DNA from 3 places in the Lederbergia graminis genome. Region 1 is predicted to be linked to each of the others. Evidence: riboswitches for the same ligand, from Rfam matches in the RefSeq annotation. Region 1 holds a riboswitch; each other region holds the start of a gene.

What was found. Region 1 has a riboswitch for cyclic di-GMP ahead of ACFPM4_RS04685 (methyl-accepting chemotaxis protein). Riboswitches for the same ligand answer to the same signal wherever they lie in the genome.
Positions count from the first base shown of each region.
Region 2: linked by a shared signal. The riboswitch ahead of ACFPM4_RS00480 (anti-repressor SinI family protein) and the one ahead of ACFPM4_RS04685 (methyl-accepting chemotaxis protein) in region 1 are both predicted to bind cyclic di-GMP.
Region 3: linked by a shared signal. The riboswitch ahead of ACFPM4_RS02170 (WxL domain-containing protein) and the one ahead of ACFPM4_RS04685 (methyl-accepting chemotaxis protein) in region 1 are both predicted to bind cyclic di-GMP.

Region 1 covers NZ_JBHSMC010000003.1:30,647-40,674, forward strand. Annotated here, with positions in the region: gene ACFPM4_RS04680 (beta-L-arabinofuranosidase domain-containing protein) at 1-1,242, shown strand, start outside; cyclic di-GMP riboswitch class I at 1,526-1,610, shown strand; gene ACFPM4_RS04685 (methyl-accepting chemotaxis protein) at 2,035-3,732, shown strand; gene ACFPM4_RS04690 (metal-dependent hydrolase) at 3,865-4,539, shown strand; gene ACFPM4_RS04695 (hypothetical protein) at 4,606-4,797, shown strand; gene ACFPM4_RS04700 (glucose 1-dehydrogenase) at 4,947-5,696, shown strand; gene ACFPM4_RS04705 (polysaccharide deacetylase family protein) at 5,903-6,703, opposite strand; gene ACFPM4_RS04710 (ArsR/SmtB family transcription factor) at 7,129-7,404, shown strand; gene ACFPM4_RS04715 (VOC family protein) at 7,567-7,950, shown strand; gene ACFPM4_RS04720 (hypothetical protein) at 8,332-8,685, shown strand; gene ACFPM4_RS04725 (dihydropteridine reductase) at 8,797-9,495, shown strand; gene ACFPM4_RS04730 (SDR family NAD(P)-dependent oxidoreductase) at 9,802-10,028, shown strand, end outside.
Region 2 covers NZ_JBHSMC010000001.1:78,802-88,829, reverse strand. Annotated here, with positions in the region: gene fur (ferric iron uptake transcriptional regulator) at 1-91, opposite strand, end outside; gene spoIIM (stage II sporulation protein M) at 216-857, opposite strand; gene ACFPM4_RS00495 (endonuclease Q family protein) at 942-2,099, opposite strand; gene ACFPM4_RS00490 (NUDIX hydrolase) at 2,096-2,650, opposite strand; gene ACFPM4_RS00485 (aldo/keto reductase) at 2,774-3,703, shown strand; cyclic di-GMP riboswitch class I at 3,943-4,026, shown strand; gene ACFPM4_RS00480 (anti-repressor SinI family protein) at 4,062-4,217, shown strand; gene ACFPM4_RS00475 (helix-turn-helix domain-containing protein) at 4,287-4,616, shown strand; gene ACFPM4_RS00470 (class D sortase) at 4,672-5,289, shown strand; gene ACFPM4_RS00465 (YqkE family protein) at 5,328-5,585, opposite strand; gene ACFPM4_RS00460 (5-bromo-4-chloroindolyl phosphate hydrolysis family protein) at 5,799-6,452, shown strand; gene ACFPM4_RS00455 (toxic anion resistance protein) at 6,449-7,615, shown strand; gene ACFPM4_RS00450 (iron-sulfur cluster biosynthesis family protein) at 7,834-8,160, opposite strand; gene ACFPM4_RS00445 (CDGSH iron-sulfur domain-containing protein) at 8,288-8,494, shown strand; gene ACFPM4_RS00440 (YolD-like family protein) at 8,539-8,874, opposite strand; gene ACFPM4_RS00435 (Y-family DNA polymerase) at 8,889-10,028, opposite strand, start outside.
Region 3 covers NZ_JBHSMC010000001.1:413,422-423,449, reverse strand. Annotated here, with positions in the region: gene ACFPM4_RS02200 (hypothetical protein) at 1-200, opposite strand, end outside; gene ACFPM4_RS02195 (trypsin-like peptidase domain-containing protein) at 298-2,700, opposite strand; gene ACFPM4_RS02190 (TIGR01777 family oxidoreductase) at 2,990-3,883, opposite strand; gene ACFPM4_RS02185 (nucleoside hydrolase) at 3,905-4,816, opposite strand; gene ACFPM4_RS02180 (hypothetical protein) at 4,891-5,079, opposite strand; gene ACFPM4_RS02175 (DUF916 domain-containing protein) at 5,202-6,239, opposite strand; gene ACFPM4_RS02170 (WxL domain-containing protein) at 6,338-6,898, opposite strand; cyclic di-GMP riboswitch class I at 6,986-7,071, opposite strand; gene ACFPM4_RS02165 (VOC family protein) at 7,191-7,598, opposite strand; gene ACFPM4_RS02160 (DUF3221 domain-containing protein) at 7,657-8,739, opposite strand; gene ACFPM4_RS02155 (PspC domain-containing protein) at 8,804-8,986, opposite strand; gene ACFPM4_RS02150 (GNAT family N-acetyltransferase) at 9,170-9,994, opposite strand.

The DNA.
Region 1 (10,028 bases):
TATTATCGTAGTCGCCTCTTTGAACCACTACTAGAAGGAAAAGATCCTCTTACTAATATGCATGCTAACACTACTATTCCGGAAGTACTTGGCTGTGCAAGAGCCTATGAAATTACTGGGGAAGAAAGGTGGCTTGATATTGTCAAAGCATATTGGAAGTGTGCTGTTACAGAAAGAGGCTATCTTGCAACTGGAGGTCAGACCGCTGGCGAAGTTTGGATGCCAAAAATGAAGATGAAAGCAAGATTGGGAGACAAGAATCAGGAACACTGTACAGTATATAACATGATCCGCTTGGCAGATTTTCTGTTCAGATATACAAATGATCCTAATTATGCACAATATATAGAGTACAACTTATATAACGGCATCATGGCACAGGCTTATTATAGAGAATATGGATTAACTGGTAATAAGCATAACTACCCGTACACAGGATTGCTGACATATTTCCTTCCAATGAAAGCAGGTTTGCGTAAAGATTGGAGCACGGAGACGGAAAGCTTTTTCTGTTGCCATGGTACGATGGTTCAAGCAAATGCAGCCTTGAACCGTAATATTTATTACCAGGACAATAACGATATATATGTGTGCCAATATTTTAGTTCTGAGTTGAACACGTCCATTAATGAAGAAGATATTCGACTAATCATGAATCAAGACAATATGTCGGGGAGTAGTTTGACATCATCCGATATTGTAGGCTCCCAGGCTCTGAATGATATTACTGCTTCATATGAAAATATCCCAACATACCGAAAGTATGATTTTACAATAAAGACTCCTAAAAGCATGAAGTTCGCCATTCATTATCGGATTCCGGAATGGATTACTTCGGAAGCGAAGATTTATGTAAACAATGAACTACAAGGAAAAACAAATGAGTGTAATGTTTTTTATAAGATGGAAAGGCAATGGTCTGATGGTGATAAGGTTAGCATCATCTTACCGGTTGGAATCCAATTTATACCTCTACCAGATGATGAGAATATGGGTGCATTCCGTTATGGACCGGAAGTGTTGGCAGGTATTTGTCAGGAAGAAAGAATCTTGTTTGCTGATATCAATGAGATCACTTCAGAGCTGACATTGGAAAACGAACGTGAGTGGGGAAGTTGGAGATATTTCTTTAAGACAGAAAACCAAGACCCAGCCATTCAATTTAGAAGAATACGAGATATTGGATATGAGCCATATCAAATATACTTTAAAGTGAAATCGAAAGTGTATGTGGAAAACTAGAAAGAATAGATGTTAAGGTCGGTATATATTTTTTGACTTGATGTTTCCTAGAGAAAAGTTATGTCTCTAGGAAACATCTTTTTGCATTGAATAAAGATTTGCATTAAAAAAAATAGCCTAGTGACCTCTGTCTATATTACTACTTTTATATCTATACGCAGTAGTCTACTTCTCTATAAATATTCACATATTTCCCAAATAACCATGTCGAAATTTGTTGAAATTGCACTAATTTTGTCATACTATAAATAGAATTAATGTAGAAAACTTAATTTAATAGGCTATAAGATAATGGCAAACTTATTGAAAGGTAAGGACGCAAAGCCACGAACCTAAGGCGAATTTGCTATGGTAGTCGGGTTGCCGAAATAGCGGAGATAGAAGACTCCCTTTTTTCGGTGCGGTCTTTTTTTTTACTTCGAGATTGTTATCTTTTTCACACTTTATGTTTCTGTATCATATATGGCCAAGTTAAAGAAGAATTAGGATAAAACGCCTAATTCTATGTTTTTTGTTAGGCTCTGTTAAAGTGCATTGTTGTTAACAACTTAGCTGAGGCCGTGCCCGCGGAAAGCGAGTGTACAGGAGCAAAAATCAACAACAGAGTTTAACAGAGCATTTTGTTAAGGAGTAGAAAATTAGGAAAATGGACTTTGTTTTTATTCAATATGAAATAAAAAAGGAATTGTAAAGTTATACATACATAAGTAAGAGAAAAGCTTGCGAATATGGCCATGTTAAAGTTTCTACAGAAAAAAACATTAAAAATATGGGAATAATGAGGGTAGAAAAATGATGAGTAGAATTACAAATTTTAAAAGTATTAGAATGAAGATCTTATCTGGATTTTCCATTGTTATTTTGTTAGTTGTCATTTTAGGAGTGTACAACTTTTTTGTTACGAAAGAATCTAATAAAAATATTGAGAGTATGCTTAACAACGAAGTTCAATTATTAATAGCAAATGACAAATTAGTATCAACGATTGCGAATAGAATTGGAACTGCACGAGGCTACGTATTATTTGGTGGTGACTTTAAGGATCGATTTAATGAGTATACAGAGCAAGGGATACAAGCAGAAAAGATAATTAGAGAGATAGAGGTTACCGAGGAATTCGATACACTAATGAATCGTACGGTAGAATGGCGTAAAAGCATAGCTAGTGAAGTATTCAATGAATATGATAAGGGAAATAAAGACCTAGCTCTTAAAAATCTGGAAAAGCTTACGCCGGAAGCTCGTGAATTAATGATTGGATATGAAAAATTAGCTTCTGAGAGTGAACAAAAGTTAACTGAATTAGGAAATGACACTATCTTAAATGGTAATAGATCATTAAATGTAACATCTGTCATTACAGCTCTAATTATTGGTTTAAGTATTATTGTAGGAATTGTCACATCGCACTTTATTTCGAAGCCAATAAAAATGGTAGTAGAACGGATGAAACAAATAGCAAACGGAGATTTGAGACATGAACCGTTAAAAACAAAATCAATTGATGAGATAGGTCAACTAGTTCATTCTGTTAATTCAACAAATGAAAGTCTACTTACTATTGTAAAAGATATGATAAATGTTTCCGGTAGTGTAAAGAACAGAGGCGAGCAACTAACACAATACTCTGATGAATTATTAGCAGGTAGCCAGCAAATTGCAACAACAATGGAAGAGTTATCAGCAGGAGCGGAAGAACAAGCACATTCTTCGGCAACTCTAAATGAAAATATGGGGAACTTCTCTCAACAAATTATGGACGTTGCTTTAAAAGGTGAGTCAGTTAAGGAACAATCTGATACGATGCTTCAATTAACAGAAAATGGTAGTCATTACATGGAGGAATCTGTTCAAAAAATGGCTACGATAAATGGAAAAATGAAACAATCTCTATTAATGGTCAAAGGATTAGACAATAAGACGGATAACATTTCAAACCTAGTAAATGTCATCAAGGATATCGCGGCACAAACCAACTTACTTGCACTAAATGCTGCAATTGAGGCGGCACGAGCAGGAGAACAAGGAAGAGGATTTGCAGTGGTGGCTACTGAGGTTCAAAAACTTGCTGAACAAGTAAGTGAATCAGTTACAGATATTACATCGATTGTAACGGATATTCAGGACGAGTCAAAGCAAGTAGTTGAATCACTAGATGAGGGCTACAAACTGGTGGATGAAGGTACGAACCAGATTAAAACAACAGGAGATACATTTACAAATCTAAAAGAAGCAATTGAAACTGTCGGAGTACAAATTCGTTCCATGTCATCTTCACTTTATGATGTTTTAGACAACACAAAAACGATTAACTCTGCAATCGAAAATATCGCATCTGTTTCGGAAGAAAGTGCTGCCGGTGTGGAACAAGTTTCTGCGACCACCCAACAGGCAAGTACGTCAATGGAAGAGGTTTCCGAGAGTGCAAAATCACTAGAAGAAAATGCGAATACGCTCGACGCATTAATTCAACGATTCAAAGTGAACTAAAATAACCGATATTCTTAAAAATTTATAAACTACCTCCTATTGACAAGGGGGTAGTTTTCCTTATGTTGTTTATTCAATTGATAAGCTAAACTTATATTAAGAGACAATGTACAACTAAGGAGAGGTGGCAGCATGAAAGGTCGAACACATTTGACAATCGGGCTAGGAATAGGAGCGGTGGCATGCATTAACCAGCCACTTGAAGCGTTGCCTGTCATATTAGTGGCATCAGGTGTGGCATCCCTTGCTCCGGATTTAGACGGAAGAAATATATTAAATAATCGAGTAACGAAAACAGCTAAAATGATTAAAAAGGGCGGAGTATTTGTCGGTGGGATTTTAATGATCCTCTCACTCCTAACCTTTTTCATAGATTTTAACTTCTTGTCATTTCTAGATGAAAAATGGTTTAATCAGCAAAACAAACTGCTGCTTTTTGGGTGGGGAGTCGTTATTATAGGTCTTTCCCTCAAGAGCCAAGAAACGTTGAAAAATATATTAATGACGATCTTAAGCTTATTCCTACTCTACTATGCAGTTTCGAATGAATCATGGTGGATGGTTATGTTTGCCTTATACATAGGAGTAGCGGGATGGTTTGCCCATAGAGGACCTACGCATACTATTTGGGCGACGATGTATTGGGGGTATATGTCTTATCTGTTGGAAGTTCAAACAACTGTTGATGGCTTGGCTCTTATATCCATGTTTGCTTATCTATCTCATATAATAGGAGATATGTTCACGCCAAAAGGGATTAAATTACTCTCTCCACTTTCCAATAAAGTTTTTCGAGTTAGTAGGTAATCGGTGTTTACTTACCATTCGTATTGGTTATAGAATACAAAGCCATAAACTGAGGTGGGTAAACATATGAGTAGCAAAGATAATAAATTACCGAAAGACGAAGAGTCTATGGAACCTGGTAAATTAGAAGAAGGTCAAGAGTTTGTAGATGACATTCCTTTAGAAGATTTGAAATTAGAGATGGAAGATGAAAAGAAAAAACATAAGACAAAGGATGATTCGCAAAGCGAGCGAAAGTTTAAGAAGAAGCGAGGATAATTAGTAGAGTTCCTAAGTAATGAATGCATTTTAATATAGTACCTATAGATAGGATTCTTGGAAAAGAATGTTTCATCTATAGGTACTATTTGTGTGTTATATTAAAAAATAATAATGATATGTTTTTTAAAAGGGAAGTGTAAAGTAAAATGAATTTTTCTAATAAAACAGTAATCATAACAGGGGCTGGAAGTGGAATTGGAAGAGGAATTGCTTTTCATTATGCGGAAAAAGGGGCCAATGTTGTTATAGCAGATATAGACGAAAAGGCAGGTGCTAAAACAGTTTCTGCGATAAAAGAACAGGGAAAAGAAGCACTTTTCGTACAAACAGATGTAAGGCTGGAAATAGATATTGTTAGATTAATGGAAGTAGCTAATCAAACATACGGTCAAATAGATATTTTAATAAACAATGCAGGAAAGGGGTTATTCAAGTCACCTTATGATATCTCGATAGAAGAATGGGACGATATGATAAACACAAATTTAAGAAGTGTTTTCTTATGTTCACGTGAAGCAGCAAAATATATGCGTCATAACAAGGAAGGTGGTTCTATTGTGAATATTGCCTCTACAAGGGCCATCATGTCGGAGCCAAATTCAGAATCTTATGCTGCCACAAAAGGGGGAATTGTGGCAATTACACATGCCCTTGCAGCATCATTAAGTGCAGATAGGATTACCGTTAATGCGATTTCTCCAGGTTGGATTGAAACGGGAGATTATGCAAAATTAAGCCAAATTGATCATGAACAGCATCTATCAAAGCGAGTAGGAAAACCAGATGATATTGCACGAGCCTGTCTTTATTTAACAGCCAATGAAAATGATTTCGTTACAGGCATTAACCTTGTTGCAGACGGTGGAATGACGAGGAAAATGATATATGAGGAATAGACTAAAATCTATTTCATGAAGTACTACAGCCTGTTAGATACAAAAAAACAGAGAAATAAATATCCGAACTATTACTTGTATAAATGCAAGTTAGTTCGGATATTTTTTTTGTTTTTTTTGCAAGAATCTCTTACTGTGATATATCATCCATTTGAATTCATTGCTGCTTCTTTCCTCTCCACTCGTCTAGAACGGAATGATACATTCTATTTCTTAAATTGAATATTCAACAATTCCGGAACGGTGACAAACTTGTATCCTTGTTGTTGCAGTGCTGGAATAATTTGTTGGAGTGCTTTGATTGTATTAGTTCGATCTCCATCCGATTCTGCGCCGTCGTGCATGAGAATGATTGCACCAGGGTGAATTTTCTCTACTACATTTGAGGTTATAACTTCCGGCGGATCTTCTTGCCAATCCAACGAATCAACCGACCAGGCGATTACGTAATAGTTCATTTCGCCAAGCTTTTCTACAAGTTCATTGTATAAGAAACCATATGGTGGTCTAAATAACTTTGTCCGATAACCAATAATCCCGTTTAATGCATCTTCTGTTTTAGATACCTCTTCTTCCAGTATTTCAGGGGTGGCATCTTTGACAAGGTTAATATGGGAATATGTATGGTTTCCAATTACATGTCCTTCGTTATGAATTCGCTTCACTATTTCAGGATTTGCGACAGCTCTGGAACCAAACAAAAAGAAAGTTGCTGGAACATTGTATTGCTTTAATACATCCAATACACCATTTGTAAAGCGAGGGTCAGGACCATCATCAAAAGTTATAGCAATCCGTTTTTGGTCAGTAGGACCTTGTAAGAAAAATATATCTGGATATCTTTTTTGTAAAATTCTTAGGTCGACAGGCTGTTGACGATTCCGTTCAAGCTTTTCCGGGCCCCCTTTAAGGTCGGGAATATTCGCATGAACAGGTATGCCATCTAAAATATGAAAACAAAATATACATACAGCAACTAATAACCATTTTAGTATTCGATCGTTCATTCATTCATCTCCTTTTTGAAATAATTACTTACTTCCCCATTTTTCATGTGCACTTTGTTTCCCAATATGGAAGTCCTGTCTCTATGTAAACCGACCCCATTTGCCATTGCTTTAGGGGTCAATCTTCATTTACTTCCGTTTTGGATTCTGGATGGACACAGAATTTGGCCGCTTTGGATATGACGCTTTGCCTTGATCAGGTCCAGTCAAATTATTACGTTGGTCTAAAACCTTCCCAGTATACTCAATAGGATTTTGATTCTTAATGATTACCACCTCCTATATTAGGATGGGTAAAAATGAATCTCCTATAACGGGAAATTTTCCCATAGGAATTTCTGATAATATATTTTGATGATAATATACAACTTTTTGGTTGCTTATTATTGACATGCAACCCATAGGTTGCGTATAATCAATTTATAATGTGGGATAAAGACTTAATATTCAAAGCGCTCGCTGACTCGACTCGGCGGCTTATATTAGACGAACTATCTGAACGGAATGAGATGACGTTGTATGAACTTACATCACGTCTAATTATGAAACACAACCTTAGCATTTCTCGTCAAGGGATAGCTAAACATATTACAGTATTGGAGGAGGCAGGTCTTTTAACATCAATTCGAAAAGGGAAATTTCGAGTATTAATATTCAACAACGAACCACTTAGAAACTTGTTGGAAGGATGGATTGAGTAGTAGACAATAATATATATCCTGAAGACATAAAGGGGAAACTACAGTGTAAGAAGTTACTTCGAGTGTTTCAGACCGTTCAAAAAATGAAGGTATGGTGGAAACTTCCTAGCTTCCTGTATAGTTCACCATACACTACAGTCATTATAGGAGGATAAAAATAATATGAATATTATTGTTACTAGTATATTTGTAGATGATCAAGATAAGGCACTAAATTTTTATACAGAAACGCTTGGTTTTGTAAAAAAACATGATGTTCCAGCTGGTGAATTTAGATGGATAACGCTTGTTTCTCCAGACAATCAAGAGGGGACTGAGCTTCTACTAGAACCAAATGACAATCCAGCTGCAAGCGATTATCAAAGTAAATTAATGGAGCAAGGTATTCCAGCAACGATGTTTGGTGTTGAAGATGTTCAAAAAGAGTACGATAGATTATTAAAACATGATGTGAAGTTTACAATGGAGCCGACAAAGATGGGCAATAACACAATTGCTGTCTTCGATGATACATGTGGAAATCTTATTCAAATTATCGATTATTAATAAACTTATGTTAGTGAATGGGACAAATTAATTTAGATAAAATAAAAAAAAGAACTATCATTTGAATCTAACTCATGATAGTTCTTTTTTATTTTATCTTTAGGAGTACAGTTCTCACAGGGAGGATTTTTCCTCTATATGAATTTAAGTATCAGCTAAGCGTATTTCCGCAGCGTTATAGATACTCTAACTTTTTTCAGATTTACACCCAGTTCGAATGTTTTCATCCCAGCCTCTGATTATTTTTATAGTCCAAAATTAATGAGAATATATTCATCCTGCAAAAATAAGATGGAATAAGGTAAGGGGTTTGAAATTTTAAGAAGAAATGCGGTAGCAAATGAACATAATCTATATTAATAAGGTTGGGAGGCTGACAGAATGAAATGGAGAGTACTTGCAATTACATTGGTCATACTACTCATTGGCGCAGGAGTAGGAGCGGCACTAGTCTATCACATTGAGGATGCAGCTGCAGCATTGAAAGAAACCTATAAACAAGAAATTGAGGTTTATCAATCTGAAAAAGATATGAAAATTAAAAACGATGTTTCTTCTATTACTCAAGAGGAAATTGAAAGAATGGAAAAAGAAACAAGAGAATATTTACAAGAGAGAATCGGTAGTGATTATCAGAATGCACTCAATGAAAAAACAGAGGAAATAAAAAAGACTACCGATCAAAAGATAGAAGAAATCAAAAAATATATTGATGAGTTATTAAGCGCTGAGTAAGGCGCTTTTAATTATGTATTTAAGACAAAGAAAATCTTTTTAATTGAGAATTATTATCATTTATTGTATAGTGAATATAAGGATATTAAAATGGAGTGAGGGGAAACTTTTATGCAAATATATTGGACGAAAATAAATAAGATTATTGAGGAAACGCCTGAAATTAAAACATACATGCTTGACTGTCCTGAAGGCTTTACTTGGGAAGAAGGATCTCATACCCACATGGGACTGGAAGGTTTCAATGCGGGTGATAAACCAAACCGCGGTCTTGTACGCCATATGTCTATCTGTACGTTACCGCACGAAAATGCAATCGGTATCACTACACGAATTAGAGAGCAGTGCTCTGAGTATAAAGCAACATTAAGAAATCTGGAAGTGGGAAGTAAAGTAGCAATTTTTAAAACTCACTCAAATGTACCGCTTAAAAGAGAAGATAAAAATATTTACCTGCTATCTTCTGGGGTTGGCTTGGCAACGTTCAGACCGTTAGTACTTGAGTTTTTCGACCGACCAGACAACGTTAATCAAATTCATTCCTTGAACATTGATTCATCTAAAGATTTCTTATTCCCTGAAATTTTCACATCTGCACCTGACAAGAAATTCACAGCACAGTTCGTCGATAGCCGTCAAAACTATTATGAAGAAGTGAAAAAACTTGCTGCAGACAAAGATGGAATCTTCTATGTTGTCGGCAGTGACGAATTCCTTGAGCAAAACATTGAAGTACTGCGTGAACAAGGTATCAGGCCAGAGCAAATTATGCTTGATAAAAGAGAACAACAACGGTCGAGTTTTTTATAATGTAGAATATATGTGAATCTCTCACTGATGAAAGCGCTGAGAGATTTTTTTAATATAATATCTCGAAATCAAGATGTTTTAGTTGACTATCATGAACGTGAAGAGTAATATTAGTTTATAAAGTATATTAGGTTACAAAATAATACTTTATATATTAATGATAGTTATTGTAGTAGATTTATTGGAATTTCTTTATGAAAATCGGTTGATTTAATCATAAAATAATTCCGCTTACAAATAATAGTGTGAGGTAAAGTAGTAGTTAATCTTTCCTTACAGAACTCACAAAAATGGAGGAATGACAGCATGGGAAAACTAGATGGTAAAGTAGCGATTATAACAGGAGCGGCACAAGGTATGGGGGCGATGCATGCTCGTAAATTCATAGAAGAAGGTGCGAAAGTAGCAATTACAGACCTGAACTTAGAAGGTGCACAAACACTAGCGAATGAGCTTGGGGAAAATGCAATTGCACTAAAATTAGATGTAGCTAATGAAGAAAATTGGATTGAAGTTGTTACAAAAACAGAAGA
Region 2 (10,028 bases), on a different contig from region 1:
ATAGAACTCGGACCGTGGCTTCACGCTGAGGAGTAAGTTTGTAACTTCCGGAATGTAATTGTTTTTTTATTCTATCAATTCGACTTTCCATTCTATATGTATCCTCCCTTGCCACTATCCCCTTCATTATATCAGATTGACTATTATTTTCAAACTAAAATAATTATTAAATAGAACTTAATAAGGGAGACTTGGCATGACAGGAAAATCGATATTTAAAACCCTGCAATAATTGCTTTCATTAGAGCTGGTGTTAGATACGCTTCAATACTTGCAGCAATTGTTATCACTAATATTGTAGCAATATAAGCAAGAACATATCTTGAAAATACTGGTACTAGTTGAAATGAAAATGTTTGTCTAATAAAAATTTTTCTAATTAATTTTATCGATAGAGATACCGAACAAGCTGCAACGAAAATGAACGCAGGAATAATAAATAAATTTTGAGGCAATAAAGAACCAAAAGCAAGTAATAAGCCCTGCCATCCCATTTGATTAACAAAAAACCCTACAGAAAAACCAACAACAATCCCCTTAATAAATAATAAGACAAAGATAAGTGGAAGTCCGATGATGGATACCCCTAATATCCAGATTAAACCAGCAAATTTCAAATTGTGTAGAAAACTTAATTTTAGCAAATCTTGCGATGAGACCATTGCCCCTTCTTCCACTTGTCCAAAAAATTGATTTAAATAATAAAATAGATCTTCTTTTTGATGATCCGATAAACTATTAACCATGATAGCCCCAAAAATAATCCCCATTAAGAATAACACCATAAGGAATAAATATATGGATGAATGTTCTTGTAAATGCCTAGTTATAAGATTAGAAGAGAGTCGTTTGCGCATCTATTATTTCCTCCTGTCCTCCAGTTAATATAATTTATGAAGGACAGAACTTATATATGACTCCAGAATCTATTATTTCCTATACTATTTTTTTACACTTCCGTATTTCCCTCCACCACCAGCTGTTAACTCTAGTGTACCGCTCCTAGCAGCAATAATTAACTCTACTAAATTTTGTTTTACTACTTTTTGTAAATCAGCCGCCTCGACTCGATGAAGTATATTCATCTCTGTCCCAAAATGATAGAGAAGGTTTTCCATCGCCTTCGGTCCAAGTCCTGGGATGAATTCCAATGGAACCTGATGAATGTATGGTGGTCTTTCCGGCAAGTTCTTTGCATCTGCTAATTGTGCTATTCGTTCAGAAACACCTTTAGTGAATTTAGTAGAACCACAATTCAGGCATGTTTCTGCTTCTTGTGGGGCAAAGCATGTAGCACATGTTGTGCGGTAATATTTGCCTAAAAATGGATTCAATCCATAATTCGCGATTACTCTATTTCCACTTTCCTGGCGCAATGCTTTTAATAAAGCTTGAAAAGTTGGTGCCTCTAGTTCGAGAATTTGATACTCTCTAGCAATTTTCGCTAATGAATGTGCGTCTGAATTTGAGACAAAGATAAAATGATGCAATTCCGCTATTTGATCTGCCATTTCGGTATTAGAACTTAATCCAAGTTCTATTCCATCTATTAAATCCGGATTCAAAACTTCTGTTAGTGATTTGTTAACCCCTTTTCCATATAAACTTTTAAAAGGAGTAAATACATGTGCAGGGATAAAGATACCACCAAGTTCTTTCACTTTTTCTTGTAAAACAAGTGCACTTTCGTACATCCTCTGAGTACTTAATTGCAGATTTTTCACTCGCAATTGAAGCCAATATGAAAACTCCTTTAATACAGACAGAGTTGGAAAATATGCCAATACATGAATCGGTCCTTGACAATTATCATCATACACTTCTATTTCAGAGCCTGGGATTAAAGTTACTTCATCCTCGTAACGAAAACCTCCTCCTTCCTGCTCTACAAGTTGTCCAGAGTCTAGCAATTGCTCTATTTCTGCAATCACCTCTGGGGAATGACAATCTATTACCCCTACAATATCCAATCCTTTCGGAAACTTTGCTGCTTGTAAAATATTTGTTAAGGTTAACGTCTTACTAGCAGTAATTTTAACTGGTTTATTTGTAAATGTACGCCCGATATGTATATGTAAATCCGTAAAATATTGTTTCATTTTGATATCATCGCCAATTTCATTTGTAAGTATTGGACAGCATAAGCAGTTTTCGCATCATAAATCCACTTTGTTTCCACTGCCTTTAACGCGTCATCTAATGATAATTCATGAAGTTCCACAAATTCATCTTCATCTCCGGCTAATGGGTTTTCCACTTTTTCTAAGTTTGTTGCAATATAAAGATGGAGTAGCTCATTAGCAAAACCAGGAGAAGTATAGAAGGAAATAAGATGCTCTATATTCCCAGCACGATAACCTGTTTCTTCTTCTAATTCTCGTTCAGCTGTTAACTTGGGCTCTTCTCCAACCTCGAGCTTTCCTGCAGGAATCTCCAGTAAGGACCGTTCAAGTGGTTTTCTATACTGTTCTACCATTATTATCTTATTTTCAGCGGTTAACGCAATGATAGCAACCGCACCTGGATGTTTTACAATCTCTCGTTTCGCCTCTTTACCATCTGGGAGTAATACGTCATCCACTTGCAATTGAATTATTTTCCCTGAAAAAATCGCTTCTGACTTAATTGTTTTTTCTTCAAATTTCTTCACTGTTTTCCCCCCTAATTTTACCTTTCCATATCATAGCATAGTGTTACCAGAACTTTAATTTTGTTTTCATCTAATTATATCAGTTAATATAGAAAGTAAACGAATGTGAAGGTGGGAGGAATTATGGAGAAAAGAAGACTTGGCAATTCCGATTTATTTGTATCAAAAATTGGACTTGGTTGTATGTCACTAGGTACTAATAAAGAAAAAGCTACTTATATAGTCGAAGCTGCACTGGACGAGGGAATTAATTATTTTGACACAGCTGACTTATATGATTATGGAATAAACGAAGAAATAATCGGCAGCATCTTACGTCCTCACCGTGAGGAAGTCATTATTGCAACGAAAGTTGGTAATAGATGGACGGAGAAAAAAGATGGATGGCACTGGGATCCATCAAAGTCATATATTAAAAATGCTGTAAAAGAAAGCCTCCGCCGGCTAAATACAGATTATATAGACTTGTATCAACTCCATGGTGGTACCATTGATGATCCTATTGACGAAACAATTGAAGCTTTTGAAGAATTAAAGGCAGAAGGACTTATTCGGTACTACGGAATATCCTCTATACGCCCTAATGTCATACGTAGCTTCGCAGAAAAGTCAAATATTGTTAGTAACATGATGCAATATAGTCTGCTTGATCGACGTCCTGAAGAACTTATGCCTTTCTTAAAGAAACATAATATTAGTATTGTAACGCGTGGTTCTGTTGCAAAAGGTTTGCTTAGTGAAAAAATGATTGAAAGTTTAGAAGCAGAACACTATGATTGGGAAAGTTATTTAGATTATTCAGCTTTAGAAGTAAAGGAAATCATTAATAGTTTAAAAGCAAAGCTCTTAGATACAAATACTCGTACTCTTAATGAAATCGCATTACAATTTAATTTAGCTCATGACCAAGTCGCATCTGTCGTTACAGGAGCTAGTTCAGTAGAACAAATTCGCGACAATGCTCGTGCAGTTAACGCGCTTCCGCTATCAAAAGAAGAGCTTGCATATATTGAAATGATTACAAAGAAAAGCATCTATACCAATCATAGATAACTTTATAAATTTTGTTCAACAAAACGATCGTAATAACTGTTTTTCTTAACAATTTTCACCCTTATTTTTATAGACATCACGCATAAATTTTTTCCGTTTTATTTAAACCGTCTATTTTCGACACGATTCGATATATGTAGCGTAATAATACACCCTATAAAAAACCCTTCGACATCGACATTTTTCTTGAGATTGTTACTTTTGGAGTAGCTATAATATAGGTATAAAGTGATATGTTTCAAAGATAAAGGCAAGTCTGATCGAAAGGCAGATACGCAAAGCCACAGGCCTACGGTAGGAACTACGGCGGCTGGGTTACCTAAAACATACCTAAACTATTGATGTCGGAGGGGTAACATTGGGTAAAACACTAAAAGATATTCACCTAGATGAGGAATGGGTGGAATTAATTGTATCTGCTATAGAGTCAGGAATAAGTGTAGAAAATATTCGCCAATTTTTTAGAGAGCGCTCTCATGTTGTTCCATCAACATCTACTGGAAAATTGAAATGATTTTTTGTTCTAAATATGAAACATGCCTTCGTTATATGTTATAATATACCCGAAGGATGGTGACGATACATGATTGGTGAACGCATACGTGAATATCGAAATATCAACAAAATGTCTTTATCAGAATTAGCCGAAAAAGCTGGTGTTGCAAAATCTTATTTAAGTTCGATCGAGCGCAATATCCAATCGAACCCTTCTATACAATTTCTTGAAAAAGTCGCTGCCGTTTTAAACATCTCTGTTCAAACATTACTGCATGGAGAAACAGATGGAAACCAAGATGCAAATCTTGATAGTGACTGGGAAGATCTTGTCCGTGAAGCAATGTCTTCCGGTATATCCAAACAGGAATTTCGTGAATTTCTTGAATTCAATAAATGGAAAATGAGAAATAAATAATAAATCAAATAGTAGCCTTCTATACTTTCTATTAAGGATGGTGTTCACGATTATTATGCGGAAGCGACTATTTCAACTTGTCTCCGTTGTTTTGATTTTGACTGGAATCATCTTAGTAGCTACTGCACTGAAAGACATTTATCTTGTAGAAAAGAAAACGAATCTTTCATTGGCACAAGCAAAAGAATTAGTTCATCATGAGTCAGGTCTCAAAAAGGAGATACCTAAGAATGAAACAGAAGTATTGGATATTTCCTTTGAAAAAGGCGAAGTAATTGGCATATTAAATATCCCTAAGTTGGATGCGGAACTTCCTATCATCGAAGGTACAGATGAAGAAGAACTAGAAAAAGGTGTTGGACATTATTCCAATACTGTGTTCCCAGGTCAACCAGATCAAATACTATTATCTGGCCATCGTGATACTGTTTTCCGTAAATTAGGTGATTTAGAAAATGGTGATATTTTTCATGTAGAAATGCCTTATGGGGATTTTTATTATGAAATTATTGGTTCTCAAATCGTAGATGCTGATGATACAACTGTTATTCGCTCTACTGCTCCTGACGAAATCCTAACTGTATCAACTTGTTATCCGTTTTATTTTATTGGCGATGCTCCTGATCGCTATGTATTAACAGCAAAGAGAATTGAATCGCCTGAATCTATTTAAAAAGGCTTGGTTTCCACATGTGGAACCAAGCCTTTATATTATTTAAAATCTTTCCAGTTCAGTGATGTTTCGTTTAATAATTCCTCGAAAGATTTATTTTTTTCACGTTGTTTTCTTTCCTTTTGTAAACGTGCCTTTTCAGCCGCTTTTTTCGCTTCTTCTTGCTCGAGCAATTGTTTTTGAGTTTGTTTGAGTTTCTCTAACGTCTCTATATTTAGACCATCTTTTAAAGTGAGCGCATCTGAATCTTTTTTCTGCTTATTATGCTGTGGTTGTTTTTGTTTTCTTTTTGCCAATTTCATCCACCCCTTTTTCCTCTACTTCCTATCGTCTTACATTTTTTATTGTAAATCAATCTTTTCAACGTATGTTTTTATAGTTTTTTGTTTATCGCTTTCTATACTTTAAATAGCACAGTTAATTACTTATAATAGATATATAGGTGAAACTTTTCTTACCATCAGTCCGTAAATAATGTAAGGATAGTTTGGGATAGGAGTCGATGCATGTTGAGGTCTATTTATTCATTTTTTCTCGGTATGTTTACTGCCGGCGAAACATTTATTATTTGGTTAATTTTATTACTTGGTTTTGATTTGAATTTTCTTAATTCCTCTCTCCTTGCAATTGCAATCGGTGGAATTACTTTTTTCACAATTAAAACTGTGATAAATTATAAATTTTTGAAAAAGAATAAATTAACAAGAAAAGAATATGCCTATATTCAAAGAAATTTACAAGACGCAAAGAAAAAAATCAGTCGACTACAAAAAGCGTTCTTCTCTGTTAGAACAATGGGTGCGTTTAAGCAGCTATATGAATTGACAAAACTTTCGAAACGCATGTTTGGAATTATTAATAAAGATCCTCGTCGTTTTTATCGTGCAGAACGTTTTTTCTTCTATCATCTTGATTCTGTAGTAGAATTATCTGAACGTTATGCAATGCTTGCTGCACAACCTGTTAAAAATGAAAAAATGTATATTTCCTTAAAAGAAACGCAAAGCACCCTAGAGGATTTAAGCGAATCGATAAAAAAAGATATATACCATGTTTTATCTGCTGATATTGATGACTTAAACTTTGAATTAGATGTTGCTAAACATTCACTAAAAAAACTGGACTACAAGCCGCTTGATGATGAAAGGAGCACGAAAGAATGAGTGAAAATAATCAAACGAATTCCGTTTTAAAAACAGATAGCCTAGATGACTTACTTGCAAATCCATTTGGAGATGATGAGCTCGTACCACAGCCTGCCCCTAAGGTGGAGGCCAAACCTGCACGCTTAGTTGATACATTACCTGAGGAAAATCGAAAGCGAGCACTAGAACTTGCAAAACAAATTGATCCAGCTAATCATCAGGCCGTGATTGCTTACGGTACTCAAGCACAAGGCCAACTATTGAACTTCTCTACCCATATGTTGGATCACGTTCAAAATAAAGATATCGGTCCTATTGGGGATATTTTAAATGATTTAATGAGTAAGCTTCGCGATGTAAATCCGGATGAATTAACACCTGAGAAAAAGAATTTCTTTGCGAAGATGTTTGGAAGAATTTCTAACTCGATTCAAGAAATTATGTCTAAATACCAAAAAACTGGTGCGCAAATTGACCGAATAACAGTTAAATTAAATCAATCAAAACAAACGTTAGTTGATGATATTAAAACGTTAGAACAGTTGTATGAAAAAAATAAAGAGTACTTCCATGCCCTAAATATTTATATTGCTGCTGGTGAACTCAAAATAGAAGAGTTACGTACACAGTTAATTCCTGAATTAAAGAAAAAAGCAGAAGCATCTGGGGATCAAATGGCTTATCAAGAAGTAAATGATATGGTACAATTCGCGGATCGCCTAGAAAAACGTTTATATGATTTGAAATTAAGTAGACAAATTACGATACAAAGTGCACCGCAAATCCGAATGATTCAAAACACAAACCAAGCACTTGCGGAGAAAATTCAAACTTCCATTATGACAGCAATTCCACTTTGGAAAAATCAAATTGCAATTGCATTAACTTTAATCCGTCAACGTCAAGCTGTTGAAGCTCAAAAGCAAGTTTCGAAAACGACGAATGATTTATTGCTTAAAAATGCCGATATGTTAAAAACAAATACAATTGAAACTGCACGTGAAAACGAACGTGGACTTGTTGATATTGAAACATTGAAGAAAACACAGTCTAACCTAATTACAACATTAGAAGAAACAATTAAAATCCAACAAGAAGGTCGTGCAAAACGTGCACAAGCAGAACAAGAACTTGTCACTATGGAAAACGAGCTGAAAGAAAAGCTGCTAAAATTAACATAACAATAGTAAAGAAGATGGGACAAAACCATTTGAAAACTAGACGTAATTAGGACAATGTATAGTGTAACTATACGCTTTGGAAATACACTTCGCTGATTAGTTTATATTCGTATAGTGGACCCCTTCTCGAACGCAGAATAAAACCGAACTATCTTTGATTCAAACGATAGTTCGGTTTTTAATTTCATCTATTTTCTTTTGTCCCAGTCTCACTGTTGTTATTGAATCGTGCAACTCATTCTGCCATTTAATATTTCTCCTGGGCTCACTAAGCGGAATAATCCTGTTTGTACGGAATAATCTAGCTTTAATTCATCTGCAAAGAAAATTTCCTTTGATTTTTCTATATAAACATCCATGGCATTTGTTTTTAAGGCAATATCCTCTTGATCTAATGACTGCTGCTTCATTAATTGTAGTGTTGGTACTCCACTTACTGCACAACCACAGCCATCTGTTTCATATTTTAATTTTACCACAAAATCTTGATTCTGCTTTTTTGCTTCGATTTGGTTTACAGCTTCGTCTGTAATCGTTAGTTTCATCAAAATGCACCATCCTTTCTCCCTTTTATTTTACCATATTACCCTCACTCTCATATATAAGGTTGCATTTCTTTGCTTTACCTTCTAGTATTTTAATTACAAGAATATATAAGGGGTGTGTTTAGTTATGGATAAAGTACAAATTAAAGTGAATGACAATGGCTCTTATCGAATTACCGGTAATGTAGAATTAATAGATGGAGAAGGAAATGTTATCCCTACGAAACAAACATTTTCATTATGTCGCTGTGGTCTATCCAAGCGCAAACCTTTTTGCGATGGATCTCATAAAGGTGTATTTGAATCATCTGTAAGAGCAGAAGAAATTGACTAAATTTCTTGTAAAAAGCCCGCAGTCATTTATGATTGCGGGTTTGTTCATTCATCTATCATATCGATTTGATCAATAGTCTCTACATTAATCCATTGCTTTTGCTCTTCTTCATCCAGTAGGCATAACTGCTGTTTTAAAGGGTTGTAAGAAATAATCCTCCCTTTTATTTGATCATACTGAGCAACGTTAAAATACGTAATAATCACTTGCGTACAATCCTTCATTGCCTCTTCCGCTCTCTCATTTAGTATCTCTAATTTCTGTTCATCTAACTGTTTGGCTTGCTCTTGTAAATCTTCCTCTGCCCAACTCCGCAGCATTTTTACATGTTCTGGAAGCATCAGTGAATTCCATTTTATTCGCCCCCTGTCACGAATCATACGCTCCCCTCCTTCTATGCTTTATGCCCACCAACAAGAGCTGCTCTTCTCCGTGTTGTTCCACCTTCTGTATAAGAGATAGCTCTCAATAGAGACGTTGCTCCATGCCGGCGACGAATTTGATCAACGACATATCCAAGTTCCTTTTCGCGCACCTTGTTTGGCTTAAATAAATCTAATTGCATGTGCTGATCATCTGTAATCTTAGCTAATGTTATAGATATTTGTCGCACTATCTTTCCAGTGTAATGTGTTTCGAAAAGTTTACAGCAGACCCGATAAATATCCATTGTTGTATTTGTCGGCTCCTCCATCGTGTAGGAACGCAGAAAACCACCGCTAAATTCCTTTTCACTATAACCAATGCCGAGACTGACTGTTCTCCCCGCCTTACGAGATTCTCGCGCTCTTCTTGCAACCTCCTCACACATTTCTAATATGACCGTCATGATTTCTTCTTTTTTCTCATAATCACGTAGTAAAATTTGGCTTTTTCCAAAACTAATTTGACCTTCCATAATCGGTGCACCTAATTCGGAAAGATCCACTCCCCATGCGTGATGGTAAAGTTGATTCCCCATTACCCCAAACTTCTTTTCAAGCAAATTTAAATCACTCTGTGCAAGTTGACCTACTGAAAAAATCCCCATATTATTTAATGTTTTTTCAACACGCCGACCTATCCCCCACATTTCTCTTAATGGGGTTACTGGCCAAAGTTTATCCGGTACATCCTCATATGTCCATTCTATAATCCCATTTTTCTTTGCCTCTAAATCAAGAGCAAGTTTTGACATTAACATATTAGGACCAATACCAATGGAACAAGTCAATTGAAATTCACGCAGTAAATCATCTTTGATTTTTTCGGCGACTGTTCTAGCATCGCCCCAAAGAGCACTCGTTCCATCAACTTTAATAAAACTTTCATCGACACTATAGACATGAATTGCTTCCTTTGGAACATAGCGATGAAGAAGCCGGATAATTTCCGTAGATATTCGTAAATACAGACTCATTCGTGCTTCCACGAGTTTAATTCGTTTATCATTTGGAATTTCAAATAATCTTGATCCAGTTTTGATACCGAAGTCTTTCTTCATACGTGGAGATGCAGCAAGGACAATACTTCCAGGCTGGCTTAAATTACCGAC
Region 3 (10,028 bases), on a different contig from region 1:
CCCATATCCTTTGAATAATAACCCTCTTTTTTAGTAATCGTAATATCATATTTCTCTTCCATTTTTTCTTGTAAATTATTAGCTACTTCGTTTATTTTATCCTTTCGACTGTCTTGTGAATTTTTAAAACTAATTGCAACAATGATGATAATAACCATAAGCGAAATGATACTGATGATTAATACCCATTTCTTACTCATTACGCATCCTCCTTTTTTATAGATTACATCGCTTACATTAATAAGAAGATTCATTATAAAACACTAAAAAATAACCCACCCAAGTGGGTTATTTTAATTATTGTTGTATTTCTGTCGTTGAGTGAATAAGCCATTTATAATCATTATTGTTATTTTCATCTGCCCTTACAAGATGGTGAATAAATATTGTATGTGCCTCCAACTGATTAGTCCCGTCTGTACATGTAAGGAATTGCTCCAATTTTACATTTGCAGTATTCTCGTTAATTTCTAAAAATTCAATGTTTTGAAGCTCAACTTTTATATTATCATAATTTTGGAAGAAATCTGTAGTAATATCCACTGTTACTTGATAATTAGGTGTTTGAGGGTCAATCGTATTCATATACTCCTCTACACTTTCTATTTCCATTGCATCTGCATTTGCTTCTATTGTTCTAATGATTTCTTCTTCATCACTAACATCTTCTATATCAAGATTGGAATATAGTTCAATAATTTTATCCATATCGGGATGAGTGATATTTAATTCTTTAAAGTAATCAAAATCCTGTAATACGAAATCGGCAAATATTACTTGATCTGTTACTTGGTCATATTTATGTTGAGAGTAGAGCTGGAAAGCTTCCTCATAATTATTGGAGAATAAATATGCATGTGCTAGATTGACAATAAAAAGATTGGAAGTGGAATTAATATCAATGGCTTTTTGAGCAGATTCGACTGCTTCATTTGGCAATTCATTTAATATCTGGAGATAGGATAAATCCCCATATGAATCCCCTAATTCCTTAGGATTCTTTTGGAATATCGAATCTTTTGCTCGTAATTCCTCTAGCTGTACAACACTATTTTGGATATCTAATAAAGCATATGCATGATAACCTAGTGTTCGTTTCATTAGGGAAATGTTTCGATTTAGTACACCTATTGCATACTGTGCATCAAAATTCCCATCAAATTCATATAGAATATTGGCCATATCTCTTGCTTGTATATATAGACGTAAAGCACCTATATAATCCTTATCTTGATTTAGATTATACCCATTGTCCCAATATTCATATACGATATCTAGATGCTGTGATTTAACCGATTCTTCGTCGAATGGCAGTGCAATTCCCTTACTTACTTCAATATCAATAATTTCATTTTCATTTACGTTTTGCTCGGCCTGTAAGGATTGTTTTATGACGATTCCTTTATTTACGTACAAACTTTCAACATACGATATCATCCCTAAAATTAACCCTTTTTGCTCCAATAATGTAGTTGCTTCAGTTTCATTTAAATTAATAAGATTTGGAACCATTACTTCATTTATCACGATATCTTCTTCATCGTCAGGTTCATCATCATCTTTTTGAGGTTGTTGTTGCTTATCTTTTGGAGAATCATTTGTAGTAGTGGAATTGCTGTTATTTAAAATGAAATGATTCACAACAAATATGGCGCTGATACTTATAATGATTATTAATGAAGCACCTGCTCCAATCCCAATCCAAAGCCATTTTGCTGTTTTTTTCTTAGGTTGTGCTACTGCATCTTGCTTATATTCCACATTCATATTAGGAGTAATAACGAGAGATTTTTGATGAATTTGACTATCGTTGCGTTGTTTCTTCCATATCATGATTAGTATTATCCCTACCATCATAATCAGTAACGCAATACCTGCGATCACAATCACCCATATGAATGGAAAAGAATTTTCTTCTGAACTTGGATTTTTCGAGTTAGTTATACTTGAATCCACCTGCTCTTGATCATCTGCTGTCATATATTTTATTTTGAGAGAATCTAACATCGGAATTAGTTCATCCACTCGGACTGCACCATTAATTCCAGTTGCCGTCGTAACGGTAAACGTATTAATTCCTAACACATGACCATTATCATTGATTAGAGGACCACCTGAATTACCAGGATTAATGCTAACATCGATTTGAAAAATCCCTCTACCTTCTTGTGTTGTAATTTTACTAATTATCCCTTTTGTAATTGAAACATCATCTGGATCACCTGAAGGAGAATCATCAATAAGATCTGCATCCCCAGGAAAACCAAGTGCATATACTTCTTGACCAGGCTTAACACTTTCAACATTCCCAATTTCTAGTGGCTCTCTATTCGTTAATTCTTCGGTTAATTCGAGAATGGCTATGTCTTTTTCTTGATCATAGTCAATTACTTTTGCTTTCATTCGATTATTATCAGTAATCAAGATGTGAACATCTTCGAGATTTGGTTCAATTACGTGATAGTTTGTAACAATATGTTTTACAGGCTTATCTAAGCCAATTGCAAAGCCAGTACCTGTGTACATTCGACCAGTAACATCCATACATAAAATTCTTACAACACTGTTACGAAACTCATCAATTGATTTTGCTTCGGCGTTTTTCTGATTAGGAAGTAACAGGATGAAACTCATGAGTAATAACGTAATGAAAAAAAGAAAAAGGTACAGTCCTTTTACAGATCTCAATTTATCAATCATCCATCAATCCTCACTTTCATCACTAAGCAATTTTTAAAAAATTTATATGCTTAAAAAAGTCCTTAATCGTATATGTATGTCAATCGAGAAAGAAATTGCTTATCCATAAAGCTATTACATAAAATGAATTTTTAGGTTCCATATTATGTTAAATAACTTACTTGTAGGTAAAGTGAAATGGATAGATAATGTCGATATATTGAATTTTTTCAGTCTGAAAAATGAAACTTTAGGATCAACAAATAAAAATCCACCAGTCGTTACTTGGTGGATTTTTAGCATTTAACTATCAATTTTCCGCAATGATTTGGTTTAATGCTTTATCGATTGTGTCATACTGAAAGGAAAATCCATACTGTAATAATTTTTCTGGTATGACCCAGCGACTTTTTAAAATTAATTCTGTTTCTGTTCTAATTAAAATTGCCCCTAATTCAAGCATCCATTTTGCTGCAGGTAAACCGAACTTTCGATTAAATGCTACTCTTAGTTCTTTCATTAATGTTTCATTTGTGACTGGATTTGGGGTCGAACAATTAATTACTCCATTCATGTCTTCTCTATCTTTAATAAAGAGAAGAATATTATACAAATCCTCTACATGGATCCAGCTAAACATTTGCTCACCAGAGCCTTGTTTACCTCCAAGGCCAAATTTCACCAAATATTTGTATGGGGTCATGACACCTCCGCTTCCACCTAATACAATGGAAATTCTAAGAGCAACTTGACGAGTTTTTGGTAAAGTAAATGAAAAGAAAGTCTGCTCCCATTGTTTTGCAACATCTACTGAAAACCCACTGCCAATTTCTCCTTCCATTTCTGTCATTGCACGGTCCTCGGCATGTCTGTATATTGTTGCAGTACTTGAATTAATCCAAAGACCAGGTGGATTTTTACATTCAGATAGAGCATTTCCTAATATTTTAGTAGTTTTTATTCTTGAATTAAGAATTTCTGCTTTATTTTTATCATTATATCTGCAATTGACCGACTTTCCTGCTAGATTTATTAACATTTCAGCATTTTCTAATGCATCAACAATTTCATGTTTATTATCCCATGAAATATTTGGAGATTGTCTGGAGATAATTTTCACTTCATATCCTAAGGTTTTGAACTTATTTTCAAAATACTTACCTATAAAACCAGTACCTCCAGCAATCACGATTTTCTTCTTCATAGTTAACAACTCATTTCAAACTTATTTCTCTAATTTTGTAAAAAAATCTCTAAATATGGCATCTCTGTCTACATGATAGGCATAACGGATGAAATGCCTAGAAGCATCAACACTATATGTGCGCTGATCGGTCAAAACTGGACTATGGATAATTTGCGTTGGAATAAAATGATGATTGACTAGATATGCAATCGCCGCAAGATCCCAAATCACTTTGGAATACGCGTAGTGATTGTCATGGTATTCTTCAAAGCGCATTGTTAAGAAATCACCAATTTCTCCTTTTCCTTTTACGAATTGCTTCATTTCTGAAAGAGTTGTATGAAGATGTGAGGTAACACCCATACACGGAATTAATACTAACGGAACACCACAGTTTAATACGGTCTGGGCAGATACCACGTCTTGTTGTAAATTAAATTCACTTGTATTTGGCCAGTGTAAAGCATGACCACCTAACCATACCACTACAATTTTCTCGATAATTTTTGGTTCTATTAATATAGCAGACGCGATATTAGTGATTGCACCTATTGCAACGACATATAACAGTTCATCATCTGGTGTTTCCATTGCTCTTTTTACTAAATCATTAGCTGCTTCACTTTGTAAAGGTTCATTTACATTGTTTAAGAACGTATTTGATCCTTTATAAACAAAATTATCGTGAGACATATTAATTCTTTTTAAAATCCTTAAAATTTCTTCATAGCTTTTTTCCATTCCATCCAATGGACTTGTAGAACGATTATTAAGGAATGGAGCGGCATAGATTGCTTCTACTTGTAATTTTTCTTGAGAAAATAATGCATAAACAATTGCAAATTGATCATCAATCTCATTGAAGGTATCCGTATCCAGAATCATTCTAACCTTGGATGTTGGCGGAGTTAATTTTCTTAGTAACGTAACATCGTCCATCTTTTGAAACATATAGTCCTAGCCTCCATATTAAAGAGTCGTATACTAGATAGTTCTCCTAACAAGAGAAAAAATCCTTTAAAAGATTACTTCAATAAAATTGCAATTAGGGAAAGACTACAACCGATCGCAAAAAATATGATACCGAATTTAATACTTTTAGTTGAATCATCTACAAATTCATTGGAGATAACATTTCCGACATTTATATTTTTAAAGTTTCTCCAGAACTTAACATACTGAAATATGCTAATAGTCCAAAATATTATCGCCATTAGTACAAGAGTTAGGATTATCAACACTACCTCTCCCCTTTATTAACGGTTCACCTTTTTACGAATCAATGGAAGTAAAGGCTTCAATAATAACAAAAAAATCAACTCTTTTTTAGAGTTGATCATGTAGTGTTTTTTCTTCTGCCAATTAAATACATAATTAAACCAAATAAAAAACCTGCTATAAGCCATATCCAAACAGGTAAGGCTGTCTTTTCTGTTACCTTCACATTAGGATTAATTGCACCATTTTTCTCTATATATTCTTGGACATCTTTTTGTTTGATGGAAAATGTTTTACTATCCAATACTTCTATTCCGTTTATATTTACTTTGATTTCTAGGGTATACATACCATCTTCCATGACAGAATGGTTCCATGATATTGGAAAATTGATTTTTGATTTTGGAGCCATTTTAATGGATTGAAATTCTCCGCTAAATAATGTATTTTCTCTTTCATCACTCACAATATATGTCCCATTAATATCCTTTTGAATGTAATGGGCATTATTGATCATCTCCAAAAGAATTTCACCTTTATTTTCTGGCGAGAAGCTAGCACTTCCAAATGTGAAATCTGGCTTTGTCTCATTCGGGAGGGATAGTTGAATTGCAATCGCATGAACAGATTCAGTTTTTAAGATAAAATTAGCTGTTTCATTATTCTGTACCTTATCTTTTTTTGCATCTTCATTAATTGTTTTAAAACGTACCCCTCCTAAAATCGTAGCCGCATTCGTTTCAGGTACTTGAAGAGTGAGTGGTACGACTGTTTGAGAATAAGGTGGAATGATGACACTGTCTGTAACTGTAATATAATCCTTCAGTTGAATTGCATCTGAGAGTAAAGAGGTATGAGGTGAAGACATTTCCGCTTCATACATGATTCCACCTTTAGGATTCGTATACGCATTAGCCGCTTCAATATAAACTATTAACGTTTTATTTTGATTGTTTTTAATGCGTACGTTTAACGATTGGCTTGATTTTTCATCAACAATTAGATCAAAATATCCTTTCGTACTTTTAATCTGATTATCGGGATAAATCGGTTCCACAATGATTGGCGCTATATTCTCATCTGCATTGACTAGCAAAGAGGGGATAAGGAAAAATACTGTAACCAATGTTACGAACAAAGAATAAAAAAACTTCATTAACTAGACCTCCAATCTTTTCGTATTTTACCCAAGATGGAAAAATTTATAAAAAAAAGACCAAGTCTTTATGACTTAATCTCTAGAAATTATAGTTATTATGGGCCAGCATTAAAGTTAACTGTAATAGTGGAAGTATAAGTTCCAGCTTTTACATCTTTCGGGTTTAGGGTTAATACAAGCGCCTTTTCAGGGAATGAAATATCGAATTTACCCATTCCGCCATTTTGATTTGCTGATAAGATTTTATAACCACCAGTACCGTTGTCGATAGTACTTGAATCTGAAATTGTAAAAGTACTTATATCAGAAGATCCTGCTAGTGGAGTAACTTCCGCTTTCTTTAGAGTTAAGGAATTTAATGGAAGTGTTTTTGCTCCTTCTAATTCACCTGTAGTGAATTGAGTTGCTTCTACATAAATGTCCCAACCTTCACCACTTCCGCGTGCATCTGTTACGGTAAAGGTACCAAAATCTGCATCTGCTGTTTGGATAGTACCATCTAATGTAACAGCTGAAAAATTTCCAATAGTTGGCTCCGTTTTTTGTAATGTTCCACCTGTAATTGCTGTTGAACTAGCAAAGGATGAAGTTGCAAATGCACCTACGACAAACCCCATTGCGACTATCCGTAAAGCAAGTTCTTTAAATTTATTCATTAAAAATATCCCTCCAAAACAAATTTGTGTTTTTGCATCGGAAGAATTTCGAATTCCACAAAAAAAAGTCTGTTTCATTCTCCATTCTTCAGCAGCCCAGCCACCATAGCAAATCGCGTTAGGTCTGTTGGCTTTGCGTCATCGTTTTTCAAGCAACTTTGCCTTTATTAAGAATGAGATTAGAACAAAACTATGACTCTATTTATCTATGTCCTATTTTGTTGTTCTCTCTGAAACTAATAATATTAAAAACAACGAGAGTTGAATAGATATTGATTTTTACCAAAGTTGCTTATAATTTCCTGTGATATTTTGGACTCAGCTCACTCCAAACATCAAATTTATTACCATTTACATCATGAAAAACAAAATTTCTTCCAGCGTGTCCTCTGTCCTCTATATCTCCTACAATAACATCCTTCTTTATTAATTCTTTATGTATTTTTTCTAAAGCATCTATACCATTTACTTCGAATGTAAGCGAAAATTGTTCTTTTCCTTTATAATCAATAAAATTTGCAGTTTGTTTTTCATTCGCTTTCACAAGAAAAAAGCTTTGATCAGCAAGGTTAATTATTGCTTTATCATTGTCTTTATAACTTAATTCTGCATCTAATCTTGTAACATACCATTCAGTTGCAATATCTACATCTGTTACAGGAATATATGTTGTCCCTACTCTTATTAACTTTTGTCCCATCGAACTTTCCTCCAACCATTTTTTTCACCAAAAAAAAGTGATTACTAATATGCAGAAATCACTCTAATATTGGTTTTTCTATTAATTCAATTTTTTTCACCTTTGCAATACTTGGCTTTCCTTCTGTTATTTCACCGCCAATTGTCGCTTGAATTTTATCGCCTGCTTTGAATTTCTTCGTATTAATATCTTGTAACTCTAAAAAGTCATATAAATAAGCATCTAATGTACCATCTTGAATACCTTGTTGAATTTGCTTATATTCTAGTATGTTCAAATTTTCACCGATAACGAGTGAGTCTTCATTTACTTGGATAATATAACCTTGAACGATTAATTCAGAATGGTTATCATGCTTCTGTTTTGCTTGCTGGATGATATATTCAGCTATATTTGTTAATTCAATCGCAGCTCTACTGTGATCACAATTATTCCAATAGAATTCTCTTTCTCCCATTATAAATTTATAAGAATTAATATTATCTGCACTGCATGTAGTATAGAATTCACCTTCTGCTTCCAAGAGATTTTGAAAGATGAGCCTTTTCAATACTTCTTGTTTCACTTCAGTTGGCAGTGTTAAAGCTTGTATTTCATTATTTTCCGTAATGGTATTCGTCCATGTATTTATTTCATTAACAAGCTTTTCACCATACATTAATTGAAAATCAAATTGATACCGTTTCAAGTCAAAGTTTATTTCTAAAAGATCGGTTGTACCATTAGGATAATCTGGACAGCCAGTAGCGAAGAAGTTAATTCTTGTCTTATTTGTCTCTTTAATAATATTTTCACATGTAATGGTTGTAATACCTTCCGCTCCTATGTCACTTGCAATGTTATCTATAACTATCTCAATATCTTCTCCGTTGTAATTTAAATCAACTACATCCGTCCCAAAAACATTAAAAGTTAAAAGTCTTATTTTTGATGGCACCTCATTATTAGTATCCTCATAAAACGTTTCCATTTCATCGTAGCCATCAATGCCGAATGGTAGACTATAAACTTCAATATCCTCAATCCCTTTAACATACGGTTTCGGACTGTGTTTATAAGTTGTGGGAGGTTGTATTTCCGTATCAAATGTATTGATGATCGTCATCTTTGTATTACATGCGGTCAGAATAACTGCTAACATCAAAAATACAAAAAAATATCGACCTCTTTTCAATTATTTGCACTTCCCTTTGTAAAATAGTTGATTATAGAGATGATCTGCTGTCTGGGATTGTATTTGCAAGAATAATATAAAAAAGGAATGAAACGGGTACAATGATAAATAATAACCTTACGCCAAATGAAGACACCCCTAAATATTCAGCAATCCCACCGCAAACACCTGTTAATGATCGATCTGTCGCTGATCTACGTAATCTTTTTTTCATGAAATTCCTCCATTATTTAAGTTATTTATAATTGGGATTCCTTACATATACCTAAGAAAAAAGTGTTAATTGCCCAAATGTAATTCATCTATTAATACATACGTATTAAAATTCAATATGCTTCAAAATTACTTAAACTTATTGTTTATATTGTTACATCAATAATACCATTATCATAATTAACTAAAAAGTTTCGGATTTATTCACCCAAATCGCCTTAGTATAAGCTAATTTCATACCGGCTCTTTCCATATTATTTTGACTCACTGACCCATACTTTGCTTGACCTGTTATAAGTTCACAATTTTTCATTAATGCTTTATACATACGTTGCTTAATTAAAGCCGATTGAACTCCATTATTACGAAAGCTTGGAATTGTTGTAGCGGCAGAGAGTGTTGCGATTTGATTATTTATATGTAAGACTCCTAATCCTATCGGGGTACCTTGCAAAAACGCGAGATAAAAAGTCCATCCAGGGTGATCAAATAGTACAGCATTATTTTGGGCTACGGCCCCTTGTAGAAATGAGGGCATTCCAAAACCCTTAGTATATATTTCTGAAAAAATACTAAATTCCTCTTTCTTAATTTCTCGAATAGAAATATCATGGACCATTAATTGTTTATCCAATTCTAATTTTAAAGGCATGTAGAGGGATGAATGAAAGTCGATTTGATAAAATCCTTTTTTATTTAAATATGTAAGTAATTCTGATGAAGTATGAGCAGGAGTTAATTCAAAGCGTACAGGGATATTCTTATTATTGTAAAATTGGATTATTTCGTCTATGTAAGGTTGGTCTCCTTCTTTTAAACCTTTTACAGTATTAAATGCAGGACCAGGTATATTTTTTGCTGAAAATGCAGTTGCATTCCCAAACCTTTGAATGTCCACTTGCATTGGATTTCCATCGATTTCTTTAATAGCTGAAAGACGTGAGAATAAAGTGATTACTTCCGCATCCTCTAATCTTTCTCCTAACTCTTTCGTTAAAAATACCGACACGTTATCACTTCCCGAAAATAGTTTTCCTGAATTG